3 regions of the Novosphingobium sp. PP1Y genome follow, and region 2 is predicted to be linked to each of the others. Evidence: riboswitches for the same ligand, from Rfam matches in the RefSeq annotation. Region 2 holds a riboswitch; each other region holds the start of a gene.

Region 1 (7,133 bases), 270 kb from region 2:
GAACCCCGGCATAGGCCGAGCGGCCCGGCGTGCCGTAGCCCGAGACCGTCGTGTAATCGGCATCGGTCAGGTTCTCGATGCGCGCGAAGACTTCGTAGCGCTGCGCTATCGTGTAGCTCGCCCGCAAGGTCGCGGTCACGTAACCGTCCAGCGGGGTCAGATTGTAATTGTCGTTGTAGCTGTCGGACACCATGCGGATATCGCCGCCCAGCGTCAGCCCTTCAAGCGGCGCGTCCCAGTCGGCCGAGACGGTGAGTGCATTGCGCGGACGGCGGGCAAGGTCGTTGCCCCGGTTGAGATCGCCGGCCGTGCGGTTCACCGACTTGACGTAAGTATAGACCGCGCTGGCACGCAGTCGCTCGGAAACCCGGGCGCCCAACTCGATCTCGGCGCCGGTTGCGCGGGCCTTCCCGACATTGGCATAGAAACCGTAGCGGCCATCCCCGCAAAGCGCATCGCTCGATCCGAAGCACGAGACGTAGTCGATCAGGTTGCGGCTGTCGCGGCGAAAGCCGGTGACCGCGAAGTGCAGCGGGCCGTTGCGGTCGCCATACTCGATCCCGGCATCGTAGCTGCGGCTGCGCTCGGGCATCAGCTCGGGATTGCCGTATTCGGAGAACAGCTGATAGAGCGTGGGCACCTTGAAGCCTTCGCCGTAGGAGGCGCGGATGCGCCAGCCCGCCGCCACGGTGACGCTGCCGTTGGCACCGAAGGTCCACTTGTCGCCGAAATTGGAGTGGTCGTCGTAGCGCACGCCCGCGGCCAGGCTGAACAGATTGCCGTAGTAGCCGAGCAGGCCGTGCACGCTCGTCAGTTCCGCGTCGGCGCGAATGCGCGAGCCGTAGAGGAAATCGTCGGACTTGATGTGCGACCATTCATGGGCGCCCCCGAAGTCGAGCCGGACGGCATCGGTGGCGTCGTAGGAGCCACTCAGCTCCGCCCTTTCGCTGCGGCCCTGCGTTTCGGAATTGAACTGGTCCGAGATCGTCGGGTCGTAGTAACGGCGGCGGGTGTCCGAAACCTGATAGCCTGCATCGAGCGTGAGCGCATCGCCGGTCCACGTCAGTCCCGCGCGGCCGCCCAGCTCGCGGGTCTTCTGGTACTCGGGCGTATCGGCGAAAGTGTAATCGGGCGCCGGATAGCCATCGAGGTCGAGCGTGCCATCGGTAAAGCGGCCCACCACGCTGGCGGTAAGGCCCGGCACCAGATCGACGTGGGCACGGCCACCGGCCCGCCACTGCCTGAAGCCGTCGGCCTCGGTACCGGACGCCGCCTGGCTGATGCCATCGGTGCGCATGTAACCGCCGTTGAGGTTGACGCCGTAAGTCTCGCCGGAAAGCCCGGCCGAAACCTGCCCGTCGAAGCTGTCGCGCGCGCCATACTCTGCCGAGCCCTCGACGCCGTTGACGTCGCGGCTGGTGATCGCCAGCACGCCGCCGATGGCTTCCGATCCCCAGACGACCGAGTTCGAGCCGCGCAGCAGTTCGACCCTGCCGACCGGCCCGGTCATCAGGTTGCCGAAATCGAACCCACCGCTGGGCGCGGCAATGTCCGCAACGCGCAGGCCGTCGACCAGCACCAGAAGCTGCTGGGAATTGGCGCCGCGCACGAACAGGCTCGTCGTCCCGCCGATGCTGCCGTTACGGCTGAAGGTCACGCCCGGCAGGCGCTCCAGCACGCGGGCGACGTCCGGCCCCTGGATGGAATCGATCTCCTCGCTGCCGACGACGCTGACGGGCTGCCCCGCCTGATCGACGCGCAGCGCGCTGCCGGTCGCGATCACCGTGATCGCGTCGCCCAGCGGAACGAACGGCGCGACATCGGCCTCATCGGCAAGAGCGGGGGAAACAAGAGCGGGTGTGGACACGGCAAGCGCGGTGCCGAGCAGATACAGATACTTCACGTACAAACCTCCAACCTGAACGAAGCGTCGCTCGTGGCTGAGGCCGCGCCTTCACGGCGCATGACTCGCTGCATTCCGGTCCAACCCGCCCGGCGCGGAACGACCATCACTGGCAGGTCTCCTGGCTCCCGGATCATAGCGCCGCCCCACCTTCCCGGCATCCTTGTGACAAGACACCAGTGGCCAATCGGGACGGAACTCCCCGGTCACAGTTGCGGGGACAGCGCCGGAATCGAACCGGCTTCCCTCTTAGGTCCGGCAAGCCGGACAACCCGTGACGTGGCCGGGCGGATACTGCGGTGTTGCAGGCTTTGCAAGCACGGCCACGCAAGTACCTGCCCGCGCAACCGGTTTGTTTACCGGTTAAGGCTACAAGGCGGCGGTGTGTCGCTTCGGGACGGCGACCACGGAGCGGATGCGCCGGATCGATAGGCGGGTTAGGCGCAGGATGCGCCGACGAGCCACGTTGACGGGGCGCACGTTGAAGTGGCGCACATTGACGGTGCGCACTTTGACGGTGCGCACTTTGACAAGGCGAGCGAAAGGAACCGAGTGACCGAGCCACCTGCCCTGATGGCCCTGATCGGCGAAAGCGAGGCGCGCCCACGCGACTTCGCGGCCCGGTTCGAGCGCGGGCGCAGGAACCGGCATGCGCACCGCGCCCATCTGCAGCGGCGCTGGAGCGTGGCTGCTGCAGGCCTTGCCGCCATCGCCCTGCCCGCCTTCGCCTCACCGGGACACTGGGACCGCTTCACCATCGCCGCTGCCACGGCCGAGGCGCAGACCCCCGAGCCGATGCCCTTCGAGCGCGCCGGATCGAGCTTTCCCGGCTCCGCCTTCTATTACCTCGAACAGGAAGCCGCGCCCCTGAAGGTGGGCGAAGGCATCCATTCCGACGCCGGGGACGCGGCCGCACCGCCCCCTGAAGCCCGCGCCCCTGCCCGCCCGCTCACCATCGATGCCAGCGGCATCGACCGCACCCGCGCGCTGCAGTGCATGACCGCCGCCATATACTATGAAGCCGCAAGCGAGGCCGAAGCCGGCCAGCGTGCGGTTGCGCAGGTCGTGCTCAACCGGGTGGCCCACCCGGCCTATCCCAATACCGTGTGCGGCGTGGTCTACGAAGGATCGGAACGCTCCACCGGCTGCCAGTTCTCGTTCACCTGCGACGGCTCGCTCGCACGCAAACCTTCGCGCTATTTCTGGGACCGGGCGATGCAGGTCGCCCGCGCCGCGCTGTCGGGCTACGTCTATGCCCCGGTCGGCCTGGCGACGCATTACCACACCGTGCAGGTCCATCCCTACTGGGCTGCGAGCCTCGATTACCTCGGCACCATCGGGGCGCATCGCTTCTACAGCTTCCATGGCGCGGCGGGCCGCCCGGGCGCCTTCCGCTTCGCCTACCTGGGCGGCGAACCGGCAGCCGCGCCGCACCCCCGCGACACCGCTTCGCCCACCATGGCGGCGGCAGACACGCTCGATCCGGTGGCGATCCAGCGCCGGTTCGATGCACAAGGGGCAGCGCCGACTGCCGCGGCAAGCCCGATCGAGACAGCCGCCGCCAAGACCGCGCCCGCGCCGATCTATTCCAGCGCCATTCGCGAACGCGGCGGCGAAGCACTCTACCGGGCGCAGAAGCTGCCCGAAACCGGCGACATCAAGCCGCAATACGCCAATAGCGGCCGCTGGATCGCCCAGCCGGGCACCTGACCCGGCGCGATCTGTCTCCTTTCGGGGCACCGTGGGGCCATGGCAAGAATTCGGCAACCATAGGCCATTACAAACACTTAGAGCATCATCGCCATAAGGGTGCCGATCAGAACAACGACACAAAGGGCCCGCCTGACATGACGATCCGCTTCTCCGCTGCCTATGGCGGAAAAAGTCCAGCGATTGTGCGTGCCCTGTGCCCCTCCGCCCCCCTGGGCGCAGTCAACGACAATGGCTGCAGGCCCATTCTCGGCGGCTCCGCCCGCCGCGCCATCGCTGCCTATTCGGAACAGATGCACCTGCCGATGCAGGCGGCGAACGACCAGCGGATGCTGACCGAGGCCCTGCGCCACTTCGCTCGCCACGGCCTCTCGGCCGCTGCCCATGCGCGCGAGAACGCGGAAGCCGCCAAGGCCGCGAGCGACGAGGAAGCGTGCCGCTGGTGGATCTCGATCTGCCGCCAGCTGGACCGCCGCATGGCCGACGCCCTGGCGCGCAAGATCGCCCGCCACGGCTGATCCTGCGGCGGCGAGACGGCCGCGCCCCATCTTCGCAGGTAATGCCGCGCGCGAGGCCCATCCTTCGACAGGCTCGGGACGAGCGGTGCGTGTGGGGTGAGCGCAGCCGCTCCGAATCGCGACGGCGCGCAAGCCCCTCAAGTCCGCGCATCTTGCCCTTCCGGCGATTCGCCCCGAGCCTCTTGCAATGCCCTGGCTTCGGTGAGAGACATGTCCCGCGCCGCGCAAGACTTACGCAAACCTTGCCAAATCGTTGAAAATCCGCGCCTGGCGGTCCTGTTTTATCGCCACTATTGCAATTGCGAACTATTATCAATTAAAAGTGCCCGCTTGCGCCCTGCCCGCGTCGTTTCGCGGTTGCAATGTCGGTGCGAGGGGCGTAGGGCCCGCTTCGCAACTGACGGCACCTGCCTTATGCGGGACAAAGCAGGCCGCCTTTCACGTCCGAGGTCCCGCCATTGGGAAGGACAAGCACGCATCATGGCTCGTAAGAAGATTGCCCTTATCGGCGCCGGCAACATCGGCGGCACCCTCGCGCACCTCGCTGCGCAGAAGGAACTGGGCGACATCGTCCTGTTCGACATCGCCGAAGGCATCCCCCAGGGCAAGGCTCTCGACCTGTCGCAGTGCGGTCCCGTCGAAGGCTTCGACGCCGCCATCACCGGCACCAATGACTACGCCGACATCGCCGGCGCCGACGTCATCATCGTCACCGCTGGCGTTCCCCGCAAGCCGGGCATGAGCCGCGACGACCTGCTGGGCATCAACCTCAAGGTGATGAAGTCGGTCGGCGAAGGCATCAAGCAGTACGCTCCCGACGCTTTCGTGATCTGCATCACCAACCCGCTCGACGCGATGGTCTGGGCGCTGCGCGAATTCTCCGGCCTGCCCCACAGCAAGGTCGTCGGCATGGCCGGCGTGCTGGACTCGGCGCGCTTCTCGACCTTCCTCGCCTGGGAATTCGGCGTTTCGGTGCGCGACGTCACCAGCTTCGTGCTGGGCGGCCACGGCGACACCATGGTCCCTGTCGTCGAGTACTCGACCGTCAAGGGCATCCCCGTTCCCGACCTCATCAAGATGGGCAAGTCGACCCAGGAGCGCATCGACGAGATCGTCAAGCGCACGGCCAACGGCGGCGGCGAGATCGTCGGCCTGCTCAAGACCGGCTCGGCCTTCTACGCTCCGGCCGCTTCCGCCATTGCCATGGCTGAATCCTACCTCGGCGACCAGAAGCGCATCCTGCCCTGCGCCGCCTACCTCGAAGGCCAGTACGGCGTCGACGGTCTCTACGTCGGCGTGCCGGTGAAGATCGGCAAGGACGGCGTCGAGGAAGTCATCGAGATCTCGCTCGACGAGAAGGCCAAGGCAGGTCTGCAGGTCTCGATCGACGCGGTCAAGGAACTGCTGGTAGCCTGCAAGGGCATCGACGGCTCGCTGGCCTGAGGAAATAGCCGTCGTGCGATGCGGGCCTGACAATCTCGCCAGTATCGCACGGCGCAAATAGTTTCTTGGAACCTCCCCAGCCAATCAGGCTGCTTCCACGATCAGGAACAGGAAAAAATCCATGTCCATTCTCGTCGACAAGAATACCAAGGTCATCACCCAGGGGATGACCGGCAAGACCGGCAGCTTCCACACCCAGGCCGCGCTCGACTACGGCACGCAGATGGTTGCCGGCGTCACCCCCGGCAAGGGCGGCACCGAACACCTCGGCCTGCCCCAGTTCGACACGGTTGCCGAAGCCAAGGCCGTGACCGGCGCCAATGCCTCGTGCGTCTACGTTCCGCCCTCGGGCTGTGCCGACGCAATCCTCGAAGCCATCGATGCCGAAATCGAACTGATCGTCGCCATCACCGAGGGCGTTCCGGTTCTCGACATGGTTCGCGTCAAGCGCGCCCTGACCGGTTCGAAGTCGCGCCTCATCGGCCCCAACTGCCCCGGCCTGCTCACCCCCGGTGAATGCAAGATCGGCATCATGCCCGCCAACATCTTCTCGAAGGGTTCGGTCGGCGTGGTCTCGCGCTCGGGTACGCTGACCTACGAAGCCGTGTTCCAGACCACCAATGCGGGCCTCGGCCAGACCACTGCTGTCGGCATCGGCGGCGACCCGGTCAACGGCACCAACTTCATCGACGTGCTCGAACTCTTCCTCGCCGACGACGAGACCAAGTCGATCATCATGATCGGCGAAATCGGCGGCTCGGCCGAAGAAGAAGCCGCGCAGTTCCTCAAGGACGAGGCCAAGCGCGGCCGCAAGAAGCCGATGGCCGGCTTCATCGCGGGCCGCACCGCCCCTCCGGGACGCCGCATGGGCCACGCCGGTGCCATCGTCTCGGGCGGCCAGGGCGGCGCCGAAGACAAGATCGCAGCCATGGAAGAAGCTGGCATCCGCGTTGCGGCCAGCCCCTCGCTGCTCGGTGAAACCCTTGTGGAAGCCCTCAAGGAATTCGCCTGACGATCAGGTCGGTGCATGTGTCCGGCGGGGCCGCCCCGCCGGACCATGCGCCGGGTCGCCAAGTACAGGCAGAACCATAACTGCATAAACGGCCAGCCAGGTTTTCCTCCCCGGGAACCAGCCGGCTTCCAATTGATTGCTCGGTAACGTCGGGCTGTTAATCCGACGAGGTAAGGTGATTCCGATGGGCAACGAAAATCTCGATTTCACTCCGGACCTCGGCATGGACGAGCCCCAGCCCGGACCGAGCTGGCAGCGCAGCAACTGGCCGCGCGTAGGGGCCGAGTTCGAGGACGACCTCACCCAGGGTCTCGATCCCACGGCCCTCAAGGTCCAGATCGAAAAGGCCGCTGCCAAGGGCGGCAAGAAGGTCGATCAGGCCAGCCTCGACCAGGCTGCCGCCGACGCGATCCGCGCCATGATGCTGATCCGCACCTATCGCGTGCGCGGTCACCTGGCGGCGGACCTCGACCCGCTCGGCCTCAACCAGCGCAAGCTGCCGCAGGACCTCACCCCCGAATACCATGGCTTCACCGGCGACGCGCTC
Region 2 (7,133 bases):
CTCGCGCGGCTTGCGCAAAGCCCGGCGAAAAGCGGACGTGCCGGGCAAGCTCCACCATGCCCGCGGCATGGATCATGCGTACCGCAACGGGTTCTTCTTCGGGCGAAAAGGCCGTCAGCTCGGCCTCGGCCCGGATCGTGGCGAAGGACTGGCGGTAGATCGCTGCGCCATCGGTTTCATAGTCATGCGGCATCAGCCTGCTCCGAAAAGAGCCAGGACCTCGTCCCGGCCAAGAGCGAGGCGCTCGCGCCCCTCGCCCGAAAGATCGTATCGCCCCTCGCGGCCGATCAGCGTCACATCGGCCCGCCCGGTCGCCGCACAGCGCTTCGCGCAGCCAGAGACATGCAAGCGTCCGGTGACCTGCGGAGCGATGCGGCGCGCCAGCGCGCGGGTCTCGACGCTTGCCTGCGGACACGACGGCGCACCCGGGCAGGCATCGACGCGCAGGAGCGGATCGGCCGGATCGTCCACCAGCCCCTCCACGGGCGCAAAGGCAGCGCCTTCGACGATGAGCAGCCGCCAGGGAGTGGTGCGCAGCGCCGTTGCCGCCGGGTCCGAGATCAGGCGGGCCAGCGCCAGTGCCGAGATCTGTCCGAAAGGCACGCCCCATGCCGCACCTGTGGATGTCGGGCCGGGCTGCAAGGGGCAAGACCCCCGCGCAGGCAGCAGCGAGCCTTGCGCCCACTCGGGAAGTTCAGCTGTAAACCGGCTCATGCGACCGGCCTCAGGCCCGCCGTTTTCAGCGAACCAGCGCGCCATGGCGATCAGGCGGTCGACTTCCGCGCCAGCGGTCACTTCCGCGCCCGCGGTCCGGCCCTGCGCGCGCAGGATCAGGCTGCCGCCGGCCGCACGCTCGATCCGGAAATCACCCGCCTCCCCCGGCAGGACAGGGACCGCCCCGGCGTCGATCACGAAGCCGACCTTGCCCGGCAACTCCGGCAACTCACCGAGCCTTGCGATGAGTTCAGCGGCAATCCGCGCAGTATCGTCGGCTTCCTGCCAGATGGGCGCGACAAGGAGATTGCGCTTCTTCTCGTGGACGGGATCGGCCTCGACCAGTTCCAGTTCGACGAGCCGTACAATAAGCGCAGGCCACTCAGCCTCGCTCACCCCGCGCAGCTGGAAGTTGCCGCGGCGGGTCAGGTCGATCAGGCCATTGCCGAAGGTCAGCGCGGCATCGCACAGGCCCAGCACCTGCTTGCGGTTCAATCGCCCGAGGCGCGGGCGCACCCGCACCAGCAGGCCGTCTCCCGCCGCCATCGGATGCCATGCATCGGGACACCAGCCCCTGATCGCGAAGCCGCTCATTGCCCGCCTCCCAGGCTGGCAAGGATCGAGTTGCGCCGCGTCCGCCACAGGCCAGCGGCATGAAGCGCGCCGAAGCGGGCTTCCATGGCTGCGAGCGCTTCGGGATTTTCGCGCGCCATGAACGCCCGCACTTCCGGCTCGCCGAGCGTCGCGTCGTGATAGAGATCGAACAGCTGCGGCGGCACCGAAGCGGCGAGATGCGCGAAGGCGCCAAGGTGATCGAGCGTCGCGGCCAGTTCGGCAGCCCCGCGAAAGCCGTGGCGCATCATCCCGGCAACCCAGCGCGGATTGGCCGCCCTTGCCCGCACGACACGCGCAATCTCCTCGCTCAAGGTCCGGGCATGCGGCCGGGCGGGATCGCGAATGTCGAGGTGGTAGAGCGCCGCCTTGCCGCCGGTAACCGATTGCGCTGCGGCAAATCCCGCCTCGTGCGCGGCATAGTCGGCCGCAAGCAGCAGGTCGGTCTCGGGCAGGTCCTGCAGGTGCACGAAAGCGTCAGCCCCGGCGACGCGCTCACGCAAACCCGCAGGATCGGGCGCCTCGTCCTGCCCGTCGAGCGCATGGTCGGACGCCGCAAGCCAGGCTTCACCGGCAGCCCGGCGCGCTTCGTCGGTATAAGTCTCGGCCGTATCGCGCAGACCGAGACCATAGCGCCCGGGACGCGGGCCATAGACGCGCGGGGCTGCGGCCCTGCCGGCGAAAGGATTCCACTCCGGCGTCTCGTCCCTCTCGCTCAGTGCGCGCACCGCCATCCCGAACAGGGAGGCAAGGACCGGAAACGCATCGCGGAACAGACCCGAGACGCGCAGCGTCACGTCAATGCGGGGCCGGTCGAGCATGGCCAGCGGCAGGATTTCCACTCCGGTCACGCGTTCGGACGCATTGTCCCACACCGGCTTTGCGCCAAGCAGGTGCAGGGCCATGGCGAACTCCTCGCCCGCCGTGCGCATCGTCGCCGAGCCCCACAGGTCGACCACCAGACCGCGCGGATAGTCGCCATGGTCCTGCAGGTGCCGGCGGACCAGTTCCTCGGCGAGGACCACGCCTTGCGCATGGGCCGTGCGCGAAGGCACCGCGCGCGGATCGACCGCGAAGAGGTTACGCCCGGTCGGCAGGACATCGGAGCGCCCGCGCCATGGCGAACCGGATGGCCCCGCCGCCACGCGCCGTCCGGCCAGTGCGGCCAGCAGTCCGCTGCGCTCCGCCTCGCCCTGCTCGCCGCGGCCGTAGACATGCAGGCCCTCGCCGAACTGGCTCTCCTTCACGTCGCACACGAAGCGGTCGATGCGGGTGATCGCCTCGACCAGCGAGGTCGCGCCGTCGAGGCCGAGTTCAGCCTCCAGCCCCAGCGCCTGCGCTTCCTCGCGGATGGCCGATTGCAGCCTGTCACGCCGCGCCGGATCGAGCCCGTCGGCGTTGGAAAACTCGTCCAGCAGCGCTTCGAGGCGCGTCAGTCCTGCGCCTTGCTGCGCGGGAGCCAGCGGCGGCGGTGCGTGTCCCAGCGTGACGGCTCCGATCCGGCGCTTGGCCTGCGCCGCCTCGCCGGGATCGTTGACGATGAATGGATAGATGACAGGCAGGGCGCCGGTCAGCGCCTCGGGCCAACAGGCATCGCCAAGCGCCACCGATTTACCCGGCAGCCACTCAAGCGTTCCGTGCGCGCCGAGATGGACGAGCGCATCGACCCGGCGCTCGTGCAGCCAGAGATAGAAGGCAACATAGCCATGACGCGGGCAACGCGAGACATCGTGGTAATCCTCGTCACGCTCGGCAGACCAGCCGCGCTCGGGCTGCAGGGCGACCAGGACATGGCCAAGCTCCACGACGCGAAAATGAAAGGCGCCGTCGGCAACGGCGGGGTCCCTTTCGGCGTCTCCCCAGGCCTCGGCCAGATCGGCCTGCAGCGCTGCAGGCAAGCGGGCCAGAGCGGCGCGATAGGCGCCGAGCGGCCAACTGGCGGTTGCTTCGCCAAGGCCCGCCACAAGGTCATGGCCGCATTCGACCGCGTAACCGGCCTGCGCCAGATCGGCGAGGATCGCATCGGCGGAGGCCAGTGCATCCAGCCCGACGGCGTGGGCCATCTGGTAGCCCTTGCCCGGATAGGTCGAGAGAACCATCGCAAGGCGCCGCTCTGCCGCGGGTTTCCGGCCCAGCGCGATCCACCCCGCGACGCGCGCGGCAATCGCTTCGATACGCGATGGCTCGGCGCGGTGGGCACTGCGCGAAAATTCAAGGGCATCGTCGCGCGCGGCGGCTTCCTTGAAGCTGGCCACGCCTGCAAAGATGCGGCCGTCGACTTCGGGAAGCACGACATGCATGGCGAGATCGGCCGGCGACAGACCGCGCGAGGCATCCTGCCAGGCTTGCCGCCCGCTCGTCGCCAGCGCGACCTGGAACACCGGGACACCGGCGCCGTCGAGCGGCGTCGCGCCTTCATCGTCACGCGCGGAAAAAGCGGTCGCATTGATCACCGCCGCGGGCTGCAGCGCCCGCACCCAGCGATCCACCCAGCCGCGAACTTCAGGGGCCTTCAGCGAGGGCACGTAAAGGCCCAGCACATCGAAACCGCGTGCGCGCAAGGCCGCGTGGAGTGCCTCGAAAGGATCGAGATCGGCGGAGCTGAGATAGGATCGATAGAACGTGAGAAGCACGCGCGGGCGGGATGCTGTCAGGGCAAAGGCCGCCGGACAGGCCGTGTCTTCACCTGGAAGCCAGGCCCCGGCAGTCGGCAGCGCCTGAATAGCCCGGACTTCGCAACCCGTCTTGCCGTCCGCCAGCAGGCCGCCCGCTTGCGCGAGCCGTGAAAGAGCTGCCCGCGCCGCAACCGCGCCGCCGATATCGCAAAGGCGGGTCAGTTCGCGCAGCGTGGAAACCGGAACGGTCGAGACGGCATCGAGCCTTTCGTCCTCGCGCCCGTCTGCGGGCAGCACGGCCAGCGCGATCCCGCGCGAACGCGCCAGCGCCTCCACCTGCTGCAGGCCGTAAGTCCAGTAGGGAAGCCCGCCGATGATCCGTACCAGGATCGCCTTCGCACATGCCAGCGTGCGCTCGACATAGGTGTCGACCGACAAGGGATGCGTCAGTGCCGCAAGATTGGCGAGGCGCAGCGAGGGCGGACTGTCCCCCGCATCGCGCGCGCTGCGCCACCCGGCAGCGAAAGCGCCGAGGTCGCTGTCCGAAAACGACAGCACCACGAGATCGGCCGGAGCCTGCCCCAGATCCTGCGGAACGGAGGCTTCCTCGATCCCGTGGGTCTCGCGGAAGATGACGTGCATCGCGGCCTCAGCCCTGCAGCACGGCCCTTATCGCAGCGGGATCGAGGTGATCGTGCTCGGCAATGGCGACCAGCGACGTGAGGCGCGCTTCACCGGGGCGCCAGGGGCGGTCGTAGTGGCTGCGTACCCGCGCGCCGACCGCCTGCACCAGCATGCGCATCGGCTTGCCGGCTACCGCGACATAGCCCTTCACCCGCAGCACCCGGTGATCGCTCGCCAGTGTTTCGATGCGTGCGGTGAGAGCAGCGGGATCGGCGATTTCGCCCAGTTCGATGACGGCGCTGTCGAAATCCTCGTGCTCGTGATCGTCCTCGCCATCGTGGTGCGAGGGACGCGCGGCAATGTCGTCCTCGGCAGCAGCGCCAAGGCCAAGGATCACACGCGGATCGACGACGCCCTCGCTCAGTTCGATGACCGGGACCGGGCGCGGGGCTTCGGCGGCGATGACTTCACGCGCGCGGGCAAGGCCCTCGGCGCCGGCAAGGTCGGCCTTGGTCAGCAGCACCATGTCGGCGCAGGCGAGCTGGTCCTCGAAGACTTCGGACAGCGGCGTCTCGTGATCGATTTCCGGGTCGGCCGCGCGCTGCGCCTCGAGTGCGGCGAGATCGGGTGCGAACCGGCCCTCGGCCACGGCCTCAGCGTCGGCAAGGGCAAGCACCCCGTCGACAGTGATGCGGCTGCGGATCGCGGGCCAGTCGAAAGCCTTGAGCAGCGGCTTGGGCAGCGCGAGACCCGAAGTTTCGATCAGGATGTGATCGGGCCGGGGTTCGAGCGCCAGCAGCTTCTCGACAGTGGGGATGAAGTCGTCGGCGACGGTGCAGCAGATGCAGCCATTGGCCAGTTCGACGACGTTCTCTGCCGGGCAGTCGGGGATGGCGCACGACTTCAGGATATCTCCATCGACGCCCAGCGTGCCGAATTCATTGACGACGACCGCCAGGCGGCGACCGCCGGCATTGCGGATGAGATGGCTGATGAGCGTGGTCTTACCCGCGCCCAGAAAACCGGTGATGATCGTTACAGGGACCTTGGACAGGTCAGGCATCGGCAATTCCCCACGCGCCATGGCGACAACGGCGGGGCTTGCCGGGAGCGAATCCGACCGACGCGCGGCGACGGGCGGGCGCGAAAAGGCACCCGTTACCGCGCGTTCGTGCAGCCCCAGCCGCACAGCTTCGTCGCTCAGACGGAAGAATTACCGTGCCGTGACCATCCCCTGGATCAAGGCAAGAGCGACCGGTGCGCCGGCAGGTCTCCTGGCTTGCGGGTCACTGCTTGATGCACGCCTTCCCGGATCGCCTTGCGGCTTCATCCAGTGGCCGGCCCTTCGCGTGAGGAAGGGAACCGTGTGCATCTCGCTATCCGCTCACAGTTGCAGGGACAGCCGCGGTTTTGGGAAGGAGAGACCTTCCCGCACCGCATTCCCGATTAAGCCCCTTTCGGGGCACCGGCGCGATCATTCGAAGCACAGAATCGATCCGTGCTTCGAAGCGAGGCCCTAGAACAGATCGACCGCCAAGCCAATCGCCTAAGGACCGCTTCTCATGCCGAGATGCGCACTTCGATATCGTCGAAGCGCTTCCAGCGGTAGATCGCGAAGCTGGCGAGCCAGCACAGCACGAAAAGGCCGATGATGCCGAACCCCAGGCTGTTGAAGTTCTCTCCCAGTTCGCCGGCAATATCGAACAGGCCGCCGGTGAGGCCCAGCTTATCGCCGATCAGGGCGACCGTTTCGATCCCGCCGATGACGATGGCGACAAGCGCCGAAATCAGGGTGATGGTGATGTTGTAGTAGAGCTTGCGGATCGGCTTGACGAAAGCCCACTCATAGGCGCCGAGCATGACGACGCCGTCGGCGGTATCGATCAGCGCCATGCCCACGGCGAAAAGCACCGGCAGGACGAGGATCGTGCCGATGGAGAGCCCGTCCGCCGCCTGCCCCGCCGAAAGGCCCAGGATGGCCACTTCGGTCGCGGTGTCGAAACCCAGCCCGAACAGGAAGCCCAGCGGAGCCATGTGCCAGCTGCGGGTGATGAGGCGGAACATCGGCCGGAAAAGGCGCGCCATCAGCCCGCGATTGCCCAGCAGCATGTCGAGGTCTTCCTCCACATAGGCGCCCCCGGCACGGACATGGGCGAAGGTCTTCCACACGTTGCGCAGGATGATCAGGTTCATGGCGGCAATCGAGAACAGGAAGATCGCCGAGATCGAGGTCGCGACGAGACCGCCGACCTGCTTGAGACTTTCGAACTGCGTCAGTGCGCTCGTCGTCAGGGCAATGGCTATGGCCGCGATGGTGACGATGCCGGAATGTCCGATGGCGAACCAGAAGCCGACTGCGATCGGGCGCTGACCGTCCTGCATCAGCTTGCGGGTCACGTTGTCGATGGCCGCGATATGGTCCGCGTCCACGGCATGGCGCAGCCCCAGGCCCCATGCCAGCAGGGCCGTGCCGAGCATGAGCGGCTGATCGTGGAACAGCGAGAAAGCCCAGATCCAGGCGGCGATATTGGCGGCCACGAGCGGGCCGAAAAGCCAGCCTATCCGGCG
Region 3 (7,133 bases), 680 kb from region 2:
GCTCCCTTTGGCTTCAGGCCATGTCCTGTCAGGACCGCATCGAGCGCTCGCGCCCTTTCGAAGAGGGCAAGGCGCGTACCCGCGATCCACGCTGCATCCCCGTAAGCTGCCGTACCTATGGCGAGCGCGGCAGCATGGACCGGCCAGTCCCCGATAGCTTCGCGCATGGCGGCTATCAGGTCACTCGGTCCGAGCAAGAAACCAAGCCGCAGTCCGGCAAGACCGAAGAACTTGCCGAAGGAGCGCAGGACGATCAGCTGCCGGCCATCGTGCACGTGCGGCGCGACGCTCTCGCTCGGTTCGCAGTCGGCATAGGCCTCGTCAACCACGAGCCAGCTCCCTTCAGCGGTCAGCCGATCGGACCACGCGAGTATGTCGTGACCCTGCCGCAGGCGACCATCGGGATTGTTCGGGTTGGCGAAGATCAGGGCGACCGGTTCAACCGGGACTTTCCCAAAGTCGGCGGCCGGACCGTAAAAGGCCTCTTCATGGCTTGCGTAAGCCGGTTGCAGCGCACGCCCCTGCAGACCGAGCAGGCGGGCGACCAGGCGGATCGCCAGCTCGCTTCCGCCGATCGCGCAGCAATGACCGGAATCGACCCTGAAGTGCGCCGCGGCCCGAGCCTCGAGTTCATTGAGCGCGTCGGGTTCGGGCAATCTGGTCCAGTCGGTCGCCGGGACGGATGCTGCGGGCCATGCCTCAGGATTGATCCCCGTGGAAAGATCCAGCCAGTCCTTCGGACGTCCGCCGTAGCGACGGCAGGCCTCGTTAAGGCGCCCGCCATGCCGCACGGCCTGCACGGCGCTCACGTCAGGACCAGCGCTGCTAGAAGGATTGCTTCGCACAGTTCTATCCCTGCGCCATGACCGTCGCCCGATATTCCGCCGAGCCTGCGGCGGAGCCAGATGGACCATATCGGTATCGCCAGGACAATCACCGCGAAGGCAGGCTCCCACAAAAAGACAGACAGTGCGGGAATGGTCCAGAGCGCAAGATCCGAAACCCGCACCCCGGCGCCGAGACGGCTGCCCAGTCCTTCGTGCAGGGGCGGCAGCATCCTTGCCCAGAACAGGGGGGCGATGCGCGCAAGTCCCGGCAGGATGCAGAGCAGCGGCAATTCAGCGAGGCTAATATGTTGCAGCAATGCGAACTTGGCGAGCAATTGCAGCACGACGACGACGACGCCGAAGCTGCCGACACGCGGATCGGCCAGCACTTCGGAAAGCCGCGCTGGATTGCCATGCGCGGCACCGGCCGCATCGGCCACGTCGGCCAGTCCGTCGAGATGCAATGCGCCCGTCACCGCCACCCAGGCCACCAGTGCAAGCAGTGCCGCCAGCCAGGCGCCTTGCAGCGACCCCAGCCACCAGGCGCCTGCCACGACCGCGCCGACAACCAGCCCCACGAGCGGGAAATAGCGCAGCAGCGCGGCGAAGTCCGCCTCGTCGGCCTTCACGTTCGGCAGGGGCACGCGCGTGGTGAACTGCATGGCGAGAACGAAGCGGCGGATCATGGCGCGGTCGTCTCAAGCGATATGATCTGCCCAGCACTCTTGCTTCCCGGCCATACCCGCAGGCTGAGCAACGCGCCGTATGGCAGGTCGAATGCCCAGACGCCGCGATGATCGAGCCCGGTGAGGCAGGAGACCGCAGCACGGATCGAGCCGCCATGGGCCACCACGAGGCAATTATCGCGGATATCCGCCAGTGCTTCTCCCACGCGAGAGACGAGAGCCGACCATGTCTCGCCTTGCGGCGGAGGATAGGCATCCGGATCGTCCCAGAACCGGGCAAGCGCGTCACCGTGCACTTGCTGCGGAGGCTGTCCGTCCCACGCACCGAAATCAAGTTCACGCCAGCGCGGGTCGATTTGTGCTGCGAGACCGCGCTGCGCCGATATCTCCCGAGCCGGAAGCCATGAGCGGGCAAGGTCCGAACAGCGAACCTGCTTGCAGGCAACAGCGCGAGCACGTTCAAGGCAGGCGGTAATGCCGCAAGCCAGCGGCGGCTCGTCGAGGTGGCCGAGCATCAGGCCGGGTCGCTGCGGAGCTCCGTGCCGCATGAGGTGCAGCATGAAGCTCGTCATACAACGCCTGCGACCCTGGCTTCGGCGAATGTCGCCATGCCGTTGTGCGCAGCAATTGCCGAGCGCACAAGCTGCGCCGCCACCGCTGCACCGGTGCCCTCGCCCAGCCGCATCCCCAGTTGCAGCAGGGGGGCAAGGCCAAGCCAGTCCAGCAACCTGGCATGGGCTGCTTCCATGGAGCAGTGAGCGGCAAGGCAGTGCGCTGCGAAACGCGGCTGATCGACCACCAGCGGCGCTATGGAGGCGCAGACGATGAACCCGTCGAGCAGCACCGGAATGCGCTTGATCCGGGCAGCAAGAATGGCCCCGGCCATTGCAGCAATCTCGCGCCCTCCCAATCGGCGCAAGGTTTCGAAAGCATCGGTGCAGCGGGCACCGTGAAAGGACAGGGCCTGTGCGACGACGGACTGTTTGTAGGCGATACCGTCCCTGTCGAGACCCGTTCCGGCACCGACCCACTCGGCAGCTTTGCCATTGCAGGCCTGCGCACACAGAGCGGCTGCGGGTGTGGTGTTTCCTATCCCCATTTCGCCCACGAAAAGCAGGTCCAACCCCTCTTCGACGACCGCAGCCCCCGTATTGAGCGCGGCCAGGCAATCTTCCTCGCTCATGGCAGGCTGTTCGACGAAGTCCGCCGTCGGACGGTCCAGCTCGATCGGCACGATGACCAGTTCTGCACCGCAAGCGCCGGCCAGGGCATTGATAGCCGCCCCGCCCGCCGCGAAGTTGGCGACCATCTGCGCGGTCACTTCGGGCGGATAGGCACTGACCGCCCTTGCGGCGACACCGTGGTTGCCGGCGAAGATCGCCGCACGGATGCGCTCCAGCACCGGTCGTTCCCTCCCCTGCCACGAGGCCATGAAAATCGCGATGTCTTCCAGTCGACCGAGCGAGCCCAGCGGCTTGGTCAAGGCGTCCTGGCGCAACTGTGCGGCGGCCTGCGCGACCTTGTTGGCCTCGGGCAGATCCAGGAGCGCTGCGGCAAAGGCTTCGCGGCTTTCGAACCGGATCATGTGCACAAGAAGCCTTCTGGCGGGGTGCGGGTGATGAAGTGCCCCTTCACGCCCTGCGGCCAGTTGCGATAGGGGACGACGCCCTCTTCGCTTTCGGCATGTTGCGCAGCATAGCTGAGAATCGCGTGCGCGGCCTCACGGTCAGGGGCGAAGTCTCCCAAGACATATCCCATCTTGCCGGGCGCCCGGATATGCACGGTGCAGAAACGCTTGCAGGCGAACAGGCACGGCATTTCCTGAACGCTAACGGCGGCCAGCGCTGGATCGCCTGCCTGCACCTCGCGCATCACGGAGGCCAACCGCGCACCGCCGCGCTCGCCGTGTTCGTCCTCACGTTCGGTTTCGGAATGGCGACAGGTCGAGCAGACCACAACCGAGGCGTTTGCGTCGACTGCACGCAGCATCAGCGTAACGCTCCCGAGCGCGGACGACAAAATGACATCAAGAGCATGGCGGCGCTCCCTCCTTGCAAACGGCTCCAGCCCCACCGGAATCCCAACCGGCGAGACGATGACTGTCGTTGCGCGAGGGGTGACCCCGCCATAACGGGGCCCTCGAACACCCGGTGCGCCCTGCCCGGATGAAGAACGACTGCGGCAGGCAGGTCTCCTGGCTCACGGGTCAGCGCCGCTCCGGCCGCCTTCTCAGGACCGGCTTTGGGTCCCAATGGCGAAATGGCCGGATGGCTCGCCGCTTACAGTTGCAGGGGCAGCCCGGGACTTGCACCCGAATTCCCTTTTGATCCCCTTGCGGGGAACCTGTCGCAGCCCGGCAAGTATCGCGCAGTCGTGCCCTTCGCAAGCGCAATATGCTTGCAGGCAGACTTGCCCTGGCCTATCCGCGGGGCCGTAACGGGTGCCCGCAAGGGCTTAATCGGGAAGTCCGGGCAGCGACGTCTTCGCTGCATCTGCGGCACTGCTCCCGCAACTGTGACCGGTGAGCGCATCGCCACTATGCCATTGAACGGGCACACCCTGTTCGAGAAGGCGGCGAAAGGCGCGGCGATCCGGAAAGTCAGGAAACCGGCCCGCTACCGTCGTTCCTTCGCGCGGGCGGGATGAACCGGGCGGACGAGGGCCTCGCATCCTGCGGGCAATCCCTTGGCAAACGACAATCGTGCGTGCGTCGAAGAGGAAACCCGAGTGAATGCCAAACTTGCCGGACTCTCCTTCGCCCCGCCGCATGCCACCCCCGAGAGAGGCCAAACCGCTATGACCGATACCGAAAATCTCGCCGAAGAAGACCGCCGCCACAAGGAACGGACCCGCAAGCTCAAGTCCGTAGTCGATGCGCGCATTGCTGCAGCCAGGATCGACAAGGGGCTGGTGCTCGTTCTTACAGGAAACGGCAAGGGCAAGTCCTCCAGCGCCTTCGGCATGGTGGCTCGCACGCTGGGCTACGGGCGCACGGCGGCGGTATTCCAGTTCATCAAGAGCAAGGTCGACGTGGGCGAACGCGCTTTCCTTTCCGTGCAGCCGGGCGTCACCTGGGAGAACTGCGGCGAGGGCTTCACCTGGGAAACCCAGAACCGCCAGCGCGACATTGCCGCTGCGCAGGCCGGGTGGACCAAGGCAAAGGCCGCGCTGGCCGATCCTGAGATCTCGCTCGTCGTGCTCGATGAACTGACGTACCTCATCAATTACGGCTACCTCACGCTGGAAGAAGTCCTTCCTGCGATCAGGAACCGGCCGGAGATGCAGCACGTGGTAATCACCGGGCGCGCGGCCCATGCCGAATTCATCGAACTGGCCGACACGGTGAGCAGGATCGGTGACGAGAAGCACGCTTTCCGCAATGGCATCAAGGCGCAGCCGGGGATCGACCTCTAGCCAACGGCAGCGCACTGCAAGCAGAAATGTCCTCGCCGCAAGGCCCTATACCTGCCGGACGGAACTGTTAGGTTCCGTCCCGGCGATCGCGCGAGTCCCTGACTGAAGGGGCCATCGCCGCGACAAGATCGATTGAAGCTACCCCGCGGAGAACCCTATTGCGCCGCCTTTTCCTGTCCGTCGGCCTTGCCGCACTGACACTGACGACCATTTCCCAGGCCAGCGTTTCCCAGGCCAGCGTTTCCCAGGCCAGCGTTTCCCAGGCCAGTCCGCCCCCTGCAGCAACCGTCGAGCAGACCGCACGGGCCGAAGTACCGGAGCGGGAACAGGCCGGGTTTGCAAAGCATGCAATGGTCGCGGCGGCCAATCCCCTCGCTGTGAAGGCAGGGGTGGACGTGCTGCGCAAGGGCGGCTCGGCGGTCGACGCCGCAGTGGCGATCCAGGCGGTCCTCGGCCTTGTCGAACCGCAGAGTTCGGGGATCGGCGGCGGCGCCTTCATGGTCTACTACGACGCGAAGAGCCGCAAGGCGACATACTACGACGGGCGCGAAACCGCGCCTGCCGGCGCGACCGACCGCCTATTCCTCGACGATGAGGGCAACCGACTGCCTTTCTTCGATGCGGTTCTTGGCGGCATTTCAACCGGCGTGCCCGGGGCCGTGGCCATGCTCGACATGGCCCATCACGATCACGGCAAGCTCGCCTGGGCGGACCTGCTGAAGCCGGCCCGCAATCTTGCCGAAGACGGCTTCATCGTCAGCCCCCGCCTTGCCGGCATGATCCGGATGGAGCGCGCACCGCAATCCTCCGCGCCCGATGCCGTCGCGTATTTCTCCAAGCCGGACGGCACCCGCTATGCCGCGGGGGACCGCTTGCGCAATCCGGCCTACGCCCGCACCTTGCAGCGGATCGCCAGATTCGGAGCCTCCGGCCTGCTGACCGGCCCTGTTGCCGCTGACATCGTCAGGCGCGTGAGCGAGGGACCGCGCCCGAGCACGATGACGCTGGCCGACCTCGCCGCCTATCGCCCGCGCTCCGGCCCGGCGCTTTGCGAACCCTACCGCGTCTACATGGTCTGCACGCCGCAGGCACCGTCCGGCGGCCCGGGACTGCTCATGGCGCTGGGCATTCTCGACCATACCGATATCGGCAAGCGCAATGCCAAGGATGAAAAGGCCTGGTTCGAGTTCGCGCAGGCAAGCCGGCTGGCCTATGCCGACCGCGACCGCTACGTCGGCGATCCGGCCTTCGTCGAAGTTCCGATCAAGGGCCTGCTCGATCCGGACTACCTGGCAGCGCGCGCCGAACTGATCGGGGAACGCGCAGGCCCGGTCAGCTTCGGCCATCCGAAGGGCGCATCTGCTGTCGGCCCCGACGCTACGGCCGAGCCTGGCGGGACAAGCCACTTCATCGTCGTCGATGGCGAGGGCAATGTCGTCTCGATGACGACCACGGTGGAGAGCATCTTCGGTTCCGGACGAATGGTCGACGGGTTCTTCCTCAACAACCAGCTTACCGATTTCTCGTTCTCGCCCACCGATAAAGACGGAGCGCCAGCAGCGAATGCCCCCGCCCCCGGCAAGCGACCGCGCTCGAGCATGGCACCGGCCATCGTCCTGACGAAGGACGGCCGCTTTCATGCCGCTGCCGGATCGCCCGGCGGGACTTCGATCCAGGCCTATAATCTCAAGGCGCTGGTAGCGATGCTGGACTGGCACATGTCTCCGCAGGACGCAGTGGCGCTGCCCAACCTTGTCGCCAAGGGCGATACCTTCCGCGCCGATCCGTTCCCCGAACCGATCATGACCGGCCTTGCTGCACGCGGCATGCCGCTCTCGACCTCTCGCAGCGAGGAGTCGGGAATTCAGGCGATCGTAGTCCAGAACGGCGGCTATGAAGGCGGAGCCGATCCAAGGCGCGAGGGCATGGCGCGGGGCTTTTGAGGCAAGTCTTCATACCTCCAAATCCCCGCGTTCCAGTTCGAGACGCAGCGTCAATTTGAATTAACAGTCCGGCACTTTTCCTTTAGTTTACGGCTACGGGGGAAGTGCCATGATCCTTGAATGCCAGAGCAAGAAGACGATCCGCCCAGCGATGCTCGGCGCGGTCGCTCTGGTCATGGCCCAAGCCGCACCGGCAATGGCCGGTGAGGACGGCGTCAATCGCATGGCCGTGGTCGACACCGGGACCGCGGGAAGTTGCCTGA

Evidence for each region. Region 2 has a riboswitch for cobalamin ahead of cobW (cobalamin biosynthesis protein CobW). Riboswitches for the same ligand answer to the same signal wherever they lie in the genome.
Region 1: another riboswitch for cobalamin. It lies ahead of PP1Y_RS14795 (TonB-dependent siderophore receptor); the one in region 2 lies ahead of cobW (cobalamin biosynthesis protein CobW).
Region 3: another riboswitch for cobalamin. It lies ahead of cobO (cob(I)yrinic acid a,c-diamide adenosyltransferase); the one in region 2 lies ahead of cobW (cobalamin biosynthesis protein CobW).

What each region holds. Positions count from the first base shown of each region.
Region 1 is NC_015580.1:1,824,601-1,831,733, reverse strand. It holds gene PP1Y_RS14795 (TonB-dependent siderophore receptor) at 1-1,903, opposite strand, end outside; cobalamin riboswitch at 1,997-2,194, opposite strand; gene PP1Y_RS14790 (cell wall hydrolase) at 2,456-3,613, shown strand; gene PP1Y_RS14785 (hypothetical protein) at 3,751-4,131, shown strand; gene mdh (malate dehydrogenase) at 4,612-5,574, shown strand; gene sucD (succinate--CoA ligase subunit alpha) at 5,696-6,586, shown strand; gene PP1Y_RS14770 (2-oxoglutarate dehydrogenase E1 component) at 6,771-7,133, shown strand, end outside.
Region 2 is NC_015580.1:2,096,694-2,103,826, reverse strand. It holds gene PP1Y_RS16085 (precorrin-8X methylmutase) at 1-193, opposite strand, end outside; gene PP1Y_RS16080 (precorrin-3B synthase) at 193-1,308, opposite strand; gene cobN (cobaltochelatase subunit CobN) at 1,305-4,583, opposite strand; gene cobW (cobalamin biosynthesis protein CobW) at 4,591-5,628, opposite strand; cobalamin riboswitch at 5,812-6,050, opposite strand; gene PP1Y_RS16065 (HoxN/HupN/NixA family nickel/cobalt transporter) at 6,126-7,133, opposite strand, start outside.
Region 3 is NC_015580.1:2,781,030-2,788,162, forward strand. It holds gene cobD (threonine-phosphate decarboxylase CobD) at 1-914, opposite strand, end outside; gene cobS (adenosylcobinamide-GDP ribazoletransferase) at 806-1,510, opposite strand; gene PP1Y_RS19160 (histidine phosphatase family protein) at 1,510-2,085, opposite strand; gene cobT (nicotinate-nucleotide--dimethylbenzimidazole phosphoribosyltransferase) at 2,082-3,098, opposite strand; gene PP1Y_RS19170 (DUF1636 domain-containing protein) at 3,095-3,502, opposite strand; cobalamin riboswitch at 3,680-3,875, opposite strand; cobalamin riboswitch at 3,935-4,144, shown strand; gene cobO (cob(I)yrinic acid a,c-diamide adenosyltransferase) at 4,310-4,927, shown strand; gene ggt (gamma-glutamyltransferase) at 5,086-6,870, shown strand; gene PP1Y_RS25855 (M23 family metallopeptidase) at 6,980-7,133, shown strand, end outside.